Regions from separate parts of the Aquirhabdus sp. genome, predicted to be linked through region 3. Evidence: predicted binding sites of a transcription regulator. Region 3 holds the regulator's gene; each other region holds the start of a gene.
What was found. Region 3 encodes PhoB, which activates phosphate uptake and scavenging genes when phosphate is short. Its sites were predicted from a motif close to TGTCATNAANCTGTCATAA; they were not measured.

Region 1 (3,293 bases), on a different contig from region 3:
GCTGGAGGTTTTTTTGGGCGGATGAAGCAAGGCTTGGCGAAGACGCGTCGCGGCTTTACCGATGGCGTGGTCAATTTGTTGATTGGTGGTAAAGAAATCGATGACGAGTTGCTCGAGGAAATTGAAACTCAACTTTTGGTTGCAGACATTGGAATCGAGGCGACACGTACAATCGTCCAAAATTTGACGGAGCGGACTGCACGTCGAGAACTGATTTACTCCAATGCCCTTTATAAAGCATTGCAAGAAGAGTTAGTTGCTCTGCTCGCACCACGCGTCAAAGCACTCCATATCGATCCGAATAAGCGTCCTTATGTCATCCTGATGGTTGGGGTGAACGGCGTGGGTAAAACGACTACGATTGGTAAGTTAGCGAAGCGCTTGCAGGGAGAGGGCAAGAAGGTAATGCTTGCAGCAGGGGATACCTTTCGTGCAGCTGCAACTGAGCAGTTGCAAGTGTGGGGCGAGCGGAATGACATTGCTGTTGTCGCACAAGGCAATGGCGCGGATAGTGCCTCTGTTATTTTTGATGCTTTTGAAAGTGCCAGAGCCAAAGGCATCGATGTGTTGATTGCAGATACAGCAGGCCGCTTACATACCAAAAGCAATTTGATGGAAGAGCTGAAAAAAGTTAAACGTGTCATGCAAAAAATTGATGCTACTGCGCCTCATGAAATTATGCTGGTTGTCGATGCGGGTACGGGGCAGAATGCCATCAATCAAGTACAGGAATTCGATTCTGCTGTAGGGCTGACAGGCTTAACTATCACCAAATTAGATGGAACTGCGAAAGGAGGAATGCTGTTCAATATAGCGAGCCGTAGTCATGTTCCGATTCGATTTATTGGTGTAGGTGAGAAGATCGATGATTTGCGTCCTTTTGCAGCGAAAGATTTTGTTTCCGCGATGTTTCAAAACGAAGAGTAAGTTTTACGTAAAAAGTATCAATAGATCGTTGGGTCGTGTAGTAAAGCTGAGGATTTCCTCAGCTTTTTTTTTGTCCTGAATTTTCTTGAGGGTGAGTTCTTATGTTGATTTTGTATCTAATGTAACCGTCGTGTAAGTAAAAGTGATATGCAAATCAGCAATTGTTATTTTACGACATGAAATAATACCGTCACAATCGTACAGGTTAAGACGTAAATTCTCACAAAATAAATCACGAAATGATTGCAAAAACTAAATTAATGGGTTTTATTTTTTGAATTTATTGATTTTTTGAGTGGTGTGCTAGGGGTGTATGGTGCTCATTCAATGCGAGAGTTTATGTTTTTTTGAATTTTATTTTTTAAATAACTGTTATTTTTCAAAGTTTTATTAATTGAATTTGCTTACCTGTCATGAATCTGTAATACAGATGCGTTATATATTTGCAAAGTAAATTGTTTTCTGTATGATGCAAGTGCTGGGAAAATAAATTGTAAGAAAATTTTAAAGATGTAACAGGATTTTTAGGAATGTAACTAGATTGTCACAATTCGGTGCGTATACTTCGCACCAGTTGAAGGTGATTTAACTACTTTTCTCACACAATAACCCTATTTTGATGTCCTTTTTGGAGTTTGGAAATGAAAAAGCTACTTCTTGCTACTTTGGTTGCTGCCGCATCAATCGGTGCTGCACAAGCAGATGGTCCTTCAGTTTACGGTAAAATCAACGTTTCTGTTGATAACACCAAAAGTGATCTGAATGAAAATCGTGTAACCACAGTTGATTCTAACGCTTCACGTTTTGGCATCAAAGGTAACGAAAAACTCACTGATAACCTAAGCGCGGTTTATGGCATCGAGTGGGGCGTATCAATTGACAACAACAGCAATAGCAGCAGCAATAGCACTAAAGCTGGCATAAACAACAATACTGATACTGGCGCTACTGGCGGTACTTTTGATTTGAGCGCTCGTAACCGTTTCATCGGTTTGCAATACGAAGGTTTGGGGACTTTGAAGTTTGGTCGTTTAGATACCAACGTAAAAACCCTTCAGTATGTTAATCCAGCTCAAGGTGTTGATGTTGCGGATGACTTCGTAAATGGTACATTTGATAGCACCCAGACATTTGCTGGTGAAAACCGTATCAACAACGTCATCGCTTTAGAATCAGCAAAGTTTGATACTGGCTACGGCGTATTTTCAGCAAACTTCTTGGTTTCTCCAAGTGAGAAGACAGATTCTAAAAACCCTACCGATCCATCTTATGCAGCAAAGACAGGTTCAACCGCTACTTCAACTTCAGTAATCTATGCAAATAAAGATGTTGGTTTGTATACTGGTGTTGCATATGATGTAAACGTATCTAGCATCTGGAATGCTGGGAATACTTTTGCATACGCAACCAAAGCACCTTCTACCTCTGTAAACAATCCTTTTGCTTCAGCATCTAATCCTACTGATCTATTCCGTTGGGTAGGTAGTGCTGATTTGGGTAAATTGGCTGGTATTGATGGCGTAACGTTAAATGGTTTGTATCAACAAGCTAAGCTTTCAGACAAAGTTGCAGCTAAATTTGGTAATACATCACCAAAAGAAAATGCTTATTTGGTTAGCGCGATCTACAAGTTTCCAGCATCAATTCTGGACGGTTTGTCAGCAAAAGCACAATGGGAAAGCGCAACAACCAAATCTTTGGGCAACAATATTGCTGATGTAAAAATCGACCAAGTGACTGTTGATTTAGATTATGCTTTCAGTGCAAAAACCAAAGTATACGGTTTCTGGGCGCAACGTACCTTTAAAAACCCAAACAACGTAGGTACTATCGCAACTCCACTACCTAACGCTGGTCAAGACTCAAACTACAAATACCAAGGCTTCGGCTTGGGTCTGGAACAAAAGTTCTAAGATCGAATCTGTAGTTTAAATTCAAATGAGAAAACCCGCATGTATTGCGGGTTTTTTTATGCTTGATGAAGCTTACGTATGATGATTTACGCATTCCATGAAGTTAATTGTCACTAAAACAACATATCTTGGTCGCAAGCCTTTGCTTTATCCCCCCCTGATCGTTAAAATTACCCATTAATTTATGATCAGCATATTTTGTTGATGTCGTGTTGAATGAAGCGTGTGGTCAAGTCGCATGTTGAGTCACAAAGAATAGGTAGGATTAGAGTGAGCTTGATGACGAAGTATATTTTTGTGACTGGTGGCGTTGTATCATCGCTCGGTAAGGGCATCTCTGCCGCATCAGTTGCCGCGCTGTTGGAAGCACGCGGTTTGAAAGTGACCATGACCAAGATGGATCCCTATATTAATGTTGATCCAGGAACGATGAGTCCTTTTCAACATGGAGAA
Region 2 (3,293 bases), on a different contig from region 3:
GTTCGATGTCGGGAATCTGGCGAGGCGCATAGTCTTTAACCGCTTGATAGATTGCGGCAATATGATTCGGTGTGGTCCCGCAGCAACCGCCTGTAATGTTGATCAAACCACTTTCTGCGAACTCACGGATAAACTCCGCGGTTTGTTCAGGAGTTTCGTCGTATTCACCAAAAGCATTGGGTAAGCCCGCATTCGGATGTGCAGAGACAAAGATATCGGCCTTATCGCCAATTGTTTTGACGTGCGGACGCATGGCATCGGCGCCTAGCGCACAGTTAAAGCCGATTGACAGTAAGTCGGCATGCCGTACCGAGTTCCAGAAAGCTTCAGCCGTTTGGCCAGATAGCGTTCGACCTGATGCATCAGTAATCGTGCCTGAAATCATCAGGGGCAACTCGTACCCGATTTGTTCAAACACCGTTTTGACCGCAAAAATTGCGGCTTTACAGTTCAACGTATCAAAGACCGTTTCGATCAGAATGATATGTGCGCCACCTTCGATCAGTGCAAGCGTGGCTTGCACATAGTTTTCAACGAGTTCATCGAAGGTCACATTACGGAATGCAGGGTTATTTACATCTGGGCTGATAGAGCAGGTGCGTGATGTGGGTCCAAGGACACCCGCGACAAAACGGGGTTTATCTGGATTTTTTGCTGTGAACTCATCACAGACTTGACGGGCAAGCCGAGCCGCAGTGGTATTGATCTCACTGACGAGGTGTTCCATGTGGTAATCAGCCATAGACACTTGAGTACCGTTGAAGGTATTGGTCTCAATAATGTCTGCGCCAGCTTCTAAATACTGTGCATGGATGCCTTGAATGATATGAGGCTGCGTTAATACCAGCAGATCGTTGTTGCCTTTGACATCATGTTCAAAGTCAGCGAAACGCTCTCCTCGATAGTCTTCTTCTTCGAGTTTGTGGCGTTGAATCATCGTTCCCATCGCGCCATCGATAATGAGAATTCTTTGTTTCAGTAGCTCTTGAAGCTGTTTTTTTAGATTTTGAGCTGCGATTGCGGGTGTAGACATTTTTACAAAGAACTCCGAAAACCAAGAATAAAGCAACGTCACTACGATTTTAATGAACCGATGATTCAATTTGTACGATCATCCATTTGATATGGGGCGCGTATACATTGAACACAACAAAAAGCTGCGTATTCTAACAGGTAATTACAGATCGTGAATGTTGGATGTGACACTCTATCGCTAGAGTCAATAGTTCTAAAAATAATCAAAATCACATTTTCATAAAATAGTCATATTCAGGGCAGAGAATACACAAACAATAATTACTGTTATTCAGGGTCTAACCATGAACACGAATACATCGACAGTATCTGCTCCAAGTTCAATCGATACTCCTCCACATCCACTGTTTAAACCATTATTTCTTGGTGTAGTCATTGCCGCCTTGATTTATATCGGGATTGAACTGGCAGCTGATCTTGCCAGTGCACCGCCGCTGACTTTTTTACCATTCTTGATGCTTGGGCTGGCTTTGCTGATTGCCCTTGGTTTTGAGTTTGTGAATGGCTTTCATGACACGGCAAATGCGGTTGCAACGGTTATTTATACCAATGCTTTACCAGCTCCAGCAGCAGTAGTTTTATCAGGTGTTGCTAATTTCACGGGGGTGATGCTGGCGAGTGGGGCTGTTGCGTATGGTATTCTTGCACTGTTGCCTGTAGAGCTCATTTTAAACGTGGGCAGTAGCCAAGGTTTTGCAATGGTCTTTGCATTGCTACTTGCAGCAATTATCTGGAATCTGGGAACTTGGGCATTGGGTATTCCTGCCTCAAGTTCACATACCATGATCGGTTCTATTATCGGTGTAGGATTAATGAATCAAATCCTGGCGCCCGCTGGCATTGCATCAAGCAGTGTCGATTGGGGACAGGCGCTTAAAGTTGGTAAGGCATTATTATTCTCACCACTACTTGGTTTTGCGGTTGCTGGAATCTTATTTCTTTTATCGAAGCTGTTATTCGCACGTAAGCCAGAGATGTTCGAACCACCAGTAGGTAAAGAGCCGCCACCATTTTGGATTCGTATCTTGCTGGTATTAAGCTGTGCGGGTGTCAGTTTTTTTCACGGCTCAAATGACGGTCAAAAAGGCATGGGTTTGATCATGCTTATTTTGATCGGTATTGTGCCGATGGCTTATTCTTTGAATAAAACCATGGATGCAACACAGGTACAAGCTTTTGCTGCGTTGTCTGAAAAAACCGCAGTTATTTTGTCACCGACAACACCAACCATTGATTTGACTAAATCACGTGATGTGTTAACTCGGTATCTTCAAGATCATAAAGTGACGCCAGAAGTTTTACCTGCAATCTCTGTGGTTGCAACTGATGTCAGCCATGCTGTTGCTCATTATGGAACTTTTGATAAAGTTCCAGCAGATGCGACACGTAACTTACGCAATGATATGTACTTGGCCAGTGCGAGCATGAAGCGTCTGGATAAAGATAATGCATTGCCTGCGATGACTGCTGATCAAAAAGAAGTGATTAAAGCCAATGGTCAAAGTCTTGATCACACGACTCAGTTTATTCCGACTTGGGTCAAAGTGGCGGTTGCATTAGCACTGGGTCTGGGAACGATGGTGGGCTGGAAGCGTATTGTGGTCACGGTCGGAGAGAAGATTGGTAATACGCCGTTGAACTATGGTCAAGGTCTTGCAGCTCAATTATCGACGATGGCAATGATCGGTGTTGCTGATAAATTCGGGTTACCTGTCAGCACGACCCATGTCTTGAATGGCTCTGTGGCCGGAACCATGACCGCGAATCGATCCGGTTTGCAGTGGAGTACGGTCAGAAGCATTTTATCGGCTTGGGTATTGACCTTACCCGTTGCGATTACACTTTCAGCGACACTGTACTGGATCTTTGTACAGTTTGTTTAAAGCGTTAGATGTAAAAAAAGCCTAGCAATTGCTAGGCTTTTTATGCTTAATGACTCTTTCTAAATACCCGTTGTTTCTCGCGATTCCAATCGCGATCTTTTTCAGTGGCGCGTTTGTCATGTAGCGCTTTACCTTTCACGAGTGCAATTTCGCACTTCACATATTGCCCTTTCCAGAAGCTGGCGAGCGGTACGCAGGTATAGCCCTTTTGATTGACTGCAGACATCAGTTTATCGATCTGACGGCGAGACATGAGGAGCTTACGTGTACGTGTTGCTTCAGGATCAATGTGCGTGGACGCAGACCAAAGAGGGGTAATCTGAGCGTTGAATAGGAATGCTTCGTTATCGCGGAAAATCACATAGCTTTCCGAGA
Region 3 (3,293 bases):
GAGCAATAATCGCAATCTTCGGGGCAATTGCCAGTCTTGATTGAAAGCAGGGTGCTGACCTGAATTGCATTGGCATCAAAATGCTGACGATGGACAGTCTGCGCCTGAAACATCAAATCATTGAAGGGTAAATCAAAGAGTGCCGCGATCTCATCGCGTGTCCAATCATTACGTAGCATCATTTCAACCTATCCTATTGCCGAAAAACAATCTAACCTGAATCTAACCGTTTTATGCAGAGCGTGCACGTGTAAAACGTGACTGCAACTTACGCGCATGTTTGAGCGCAGGCTTGACTTTGGCCAAGATCGGTTTCGGAATCTTTGGCACAATCATTTTTGAAGCTTGGTTAAACCACATCAATAAACTAAAGTCGCCTTCCATTTGTACAGAGCCATCTTGCATGCCGGTCATAAATGCCGCTGGATTCCCCTGTTTGAGAATCTGTACCGCTGAGTCGCCATCTTTAAAACGTAAAGTGAAATCTGGTTTTGGTGCAAGACCACTAGCCATGCTGACCTGATTATTCAGCACCGTAAAATTACGGGCGATGCCATCTTGCGACTCAATCTGAATGGTGAATGAACGATTTTCTAAAATCGCCTTAAATTCTGGACTGGTATACGCCAACTGAATCATGCGTAGCCCTAAACCCGCTAACAACAAATCAAACGGATGCGTAGATAGATTGAGCACTGGTAGTTGAACGACAGGAAGAGTCATAGTAGAAGCTCGCATGGAGGATATAAGTTGGCATATACACATAGTGCTTAATCAAAAAAAAAATTAGATGCCGATGTTTAAAATATAAAATACCGTCTCAATGAGACCCATCATAGACACGATGCATTTATGCAATACAACCTGTCAAAAAGACAAAACGGCATTCACTCTAGCACCAGTTGTTGATGCTGTCACTGACATTAAGATCAAAAATAGTGGGCTTTTGTCGATAATCTGGGCGAATTACGGGATGAAAGACGATAAGCAAGAATCTTGCCGTAATCAAACCGTAACAATATTCGTTGTAATATTACTGTCATTATTAGTTTGACGTTGCTTTTGGATATTGTTTAACTATCGTTAAACTTAAAAATATCCTAAACAATTGTCACGATCTGGTTATCACGCATTGCACTGGGCAGTGTGTTGCCAGCAAATGGATCACAGAAACCATGACAGACCGTATTTTAATTGTTGACGACGAAGCCCCTATTCGTGAAATGATTCACACCGCGCTTGATCTCGCAGGCTTTGACTGCGTGCAAGCCGAAGATGCCCGTACCGCACATGCCATTATCGTCGATCAACGCCCAGCACTCATCTTACTCGATTGGATGATGCCGGGCAGTATGAGCGGGATTGAGCTTTGTCGCCGCTTAAAGAAAGATGAGTCCCTCTCTGAAATACCCGTCATTATGCTGACCGCTCGCGGAGAAGAAGACAACAAAGTGCAAGGTCTTGATGCAGGCGCCGATGACTATATGACCAAACCCTTCTCGACTCGTGAATTAGTCTCGCGCATAAAAGCGGTTTTGCGCCGTGCCAGTGCGCTTAATGCCGACCGTGCAATCAATGCCGATGGCTTGACATTAGATCCGGTGAGCCAGCGCATCAGTGTTGGAACGCATACGGTTGAAATGGGGCCGACTGAATATCGCCTGCTCGCTTTCTTTATGACGCACCCAGAACGTGCATACACCCGCACTCAAATGCTTGATCAAGTGTGGGGTGGTAATGTCTACGTGGAAGATCGCACCATTGATGTGCATATTCGCCGTTTACGCAAAGTATTAGAGCCACATGGCTTTGATCGCTTTATTCAAACGGTGCGAGGTACAGGATATCGTTTCTCGACCCGCATCGACTTGCAACCGGCAACTTAAAGCCATAAGGGCAGATCATAATGATTCACAGCATTCTGCTGAAATCGGCTAAACTGCCCACATGAGTAATTCAACGACCTCTTTATTAGACTTTGTCTATCAGGATTTATTACGTTTAATTGGGCTGGTGCTAATCTTTTTTTGCATCGGCTGGGTCGTTGGTATGCCTTGGCTGGCGGTCTTGCTGGCTTTGTTTCTATTTTTACTTTTACAGTGGTATTCACTGTATCGACTCTATCGCTGGATGCAGCACACGCCCGATCAAGAACCTCCTGAACTGGGTGGTGTCTGGTCTGCACTGTTGTACAACATCACCCGTATCCAGATCAGTGAACATCGTTCACGCAAAAATCTGCTGGGTGTCATCAGCCGTGCACAAACCTCTGTTGCCGCGCTTGAAGAAGCGGTGGTCCTGATCGATGCTAGTTCACTGATTGAGTGGTGGAATCCTGCTGCAGAAAAAATACTGGGCTTAAAGTCTGGCGATCAAGGTCGCAATATCCTGAATTTCTGCCGTGCCCCAGAGTTTGTCAGTTACTACCAACAAGGTAACTATAGCCAAGAGATTAAGCTTAAATCGTGGATTAATGAAGCGCGTTACTTTCAATGTAAACTCACCCGCTTTGGGCAAAATGATCGCTTGCTGGTCGCTTACGATGTTACCCGCTTGCATAATTTAGAGTTAATGCGCAAAGACTTTGTAGACAATGTTTCGCATGAGCTACGTACCCCGTTGACTGTACTGTCGGGCTATCTTGAAACCTACATGGATCAGGATGACCTTAACCCACGCTGGCGCCGTGGCTTTGAACAAATGCGCCAACAAACCACACGCATGACTAACATTGTCAAAGACTTGCTATTGCTATCACGCCTGGAAAATAGCAGTGCACAGACTGAACGCAAAGTCATTGATATGCCCTATTTATTGAACAAAATCTTTGATGATGCTCAAGCCTATAATGCTGAATTCAAGCACGAGTTGAATCTGGAGATCGAAAGCTTCCGCAGTATTCTCGGCGCTGAGCAAGAGCTGACCAGTGCGTTTACCAACCTGATTACCAATGCAATTAAGTACACACCCAAAGGCGGCATCATCAGAGTCCGCTGGTTTGATGATGGCGATGACTGCTGCTTTAGCGTGACGGACAACGGGATCGGCATTGAGTCGCATCATATTAATCGTTTGACAGAGCGATTTTACCGTGTTGATAGTGACCGCAGCCGTGATACCGGAGGTACGGGGCTGGGGCTCGCTATCGTGAAACACGTTATGCTGCAGCATGAGGGACGCTTGGAGATCACCTCAAAGCGTGAGCAAGGCTCGACGTTTCTATGCCGCTTTCCTAAAGAGCGATTGGTTGAATAGTCAAGTAATCCTTAAGTTCCCCCATAAAAAAAAGCCAG

Region 1: ACLHG7_RS14720 (porin) is a predicted target of PhoB. The motif match lies at 1,337-1,355, and genes of this name have one in related genera.
Region 2: ACLHG7_RS15080 (inorganic phosphate transporter) is a predicted target of PhoB. The motif match lies at 1,251-1,269, and genes of this name have one in related genera.

Annotation. Positions count from the first base shown of each region.
Region 1 is NZ_JBKGVE010000012.1:67,523-70,815, reverse strand. Features, by position in the region: gene ftsY (signal recognition particle-docking protein FtsY) at 1-927, shown strand, start outside; gene ACLHG7_RS14720 (porin) at 1,569-2,840, shown strand; gene ACLHG7_RS14715 (CTP synthase) at 3,120-3,293, shown strand, end outside.
Region 2 is NZ_JBKGVE010000012.1:149,509-152,801, reverse strand. Features, by position in the region: gene metH (methionine synthase) at 1-1,033, opposite strand, end outside; gene ACLHG7_RS15080 (inorganic phosphate transporter) at 1,320-2,918, shown strand; gene smpB (SsrA-binding protein SmpB) at 2,965-3,293, opposite strand, start outside.
Region 3 is NZ_JBKGVE010000003.1:57,531-60,823, forward strand. Features, by position in the region: gene bioB (biotin synthase BioB) at 1-182, opposite strand, end outside; gene ACLHG7_RS01950 (SCP-2 sterol transfer family protein) at 232-723, opposite strand; gene phoB (phosphate regulon transcriptional regulator PhoB) at 1,176-1,886, shown strand; gene phoR (phosphate regulon sensor histidine kinase PhoR) at 1,948-3,255, shown strand.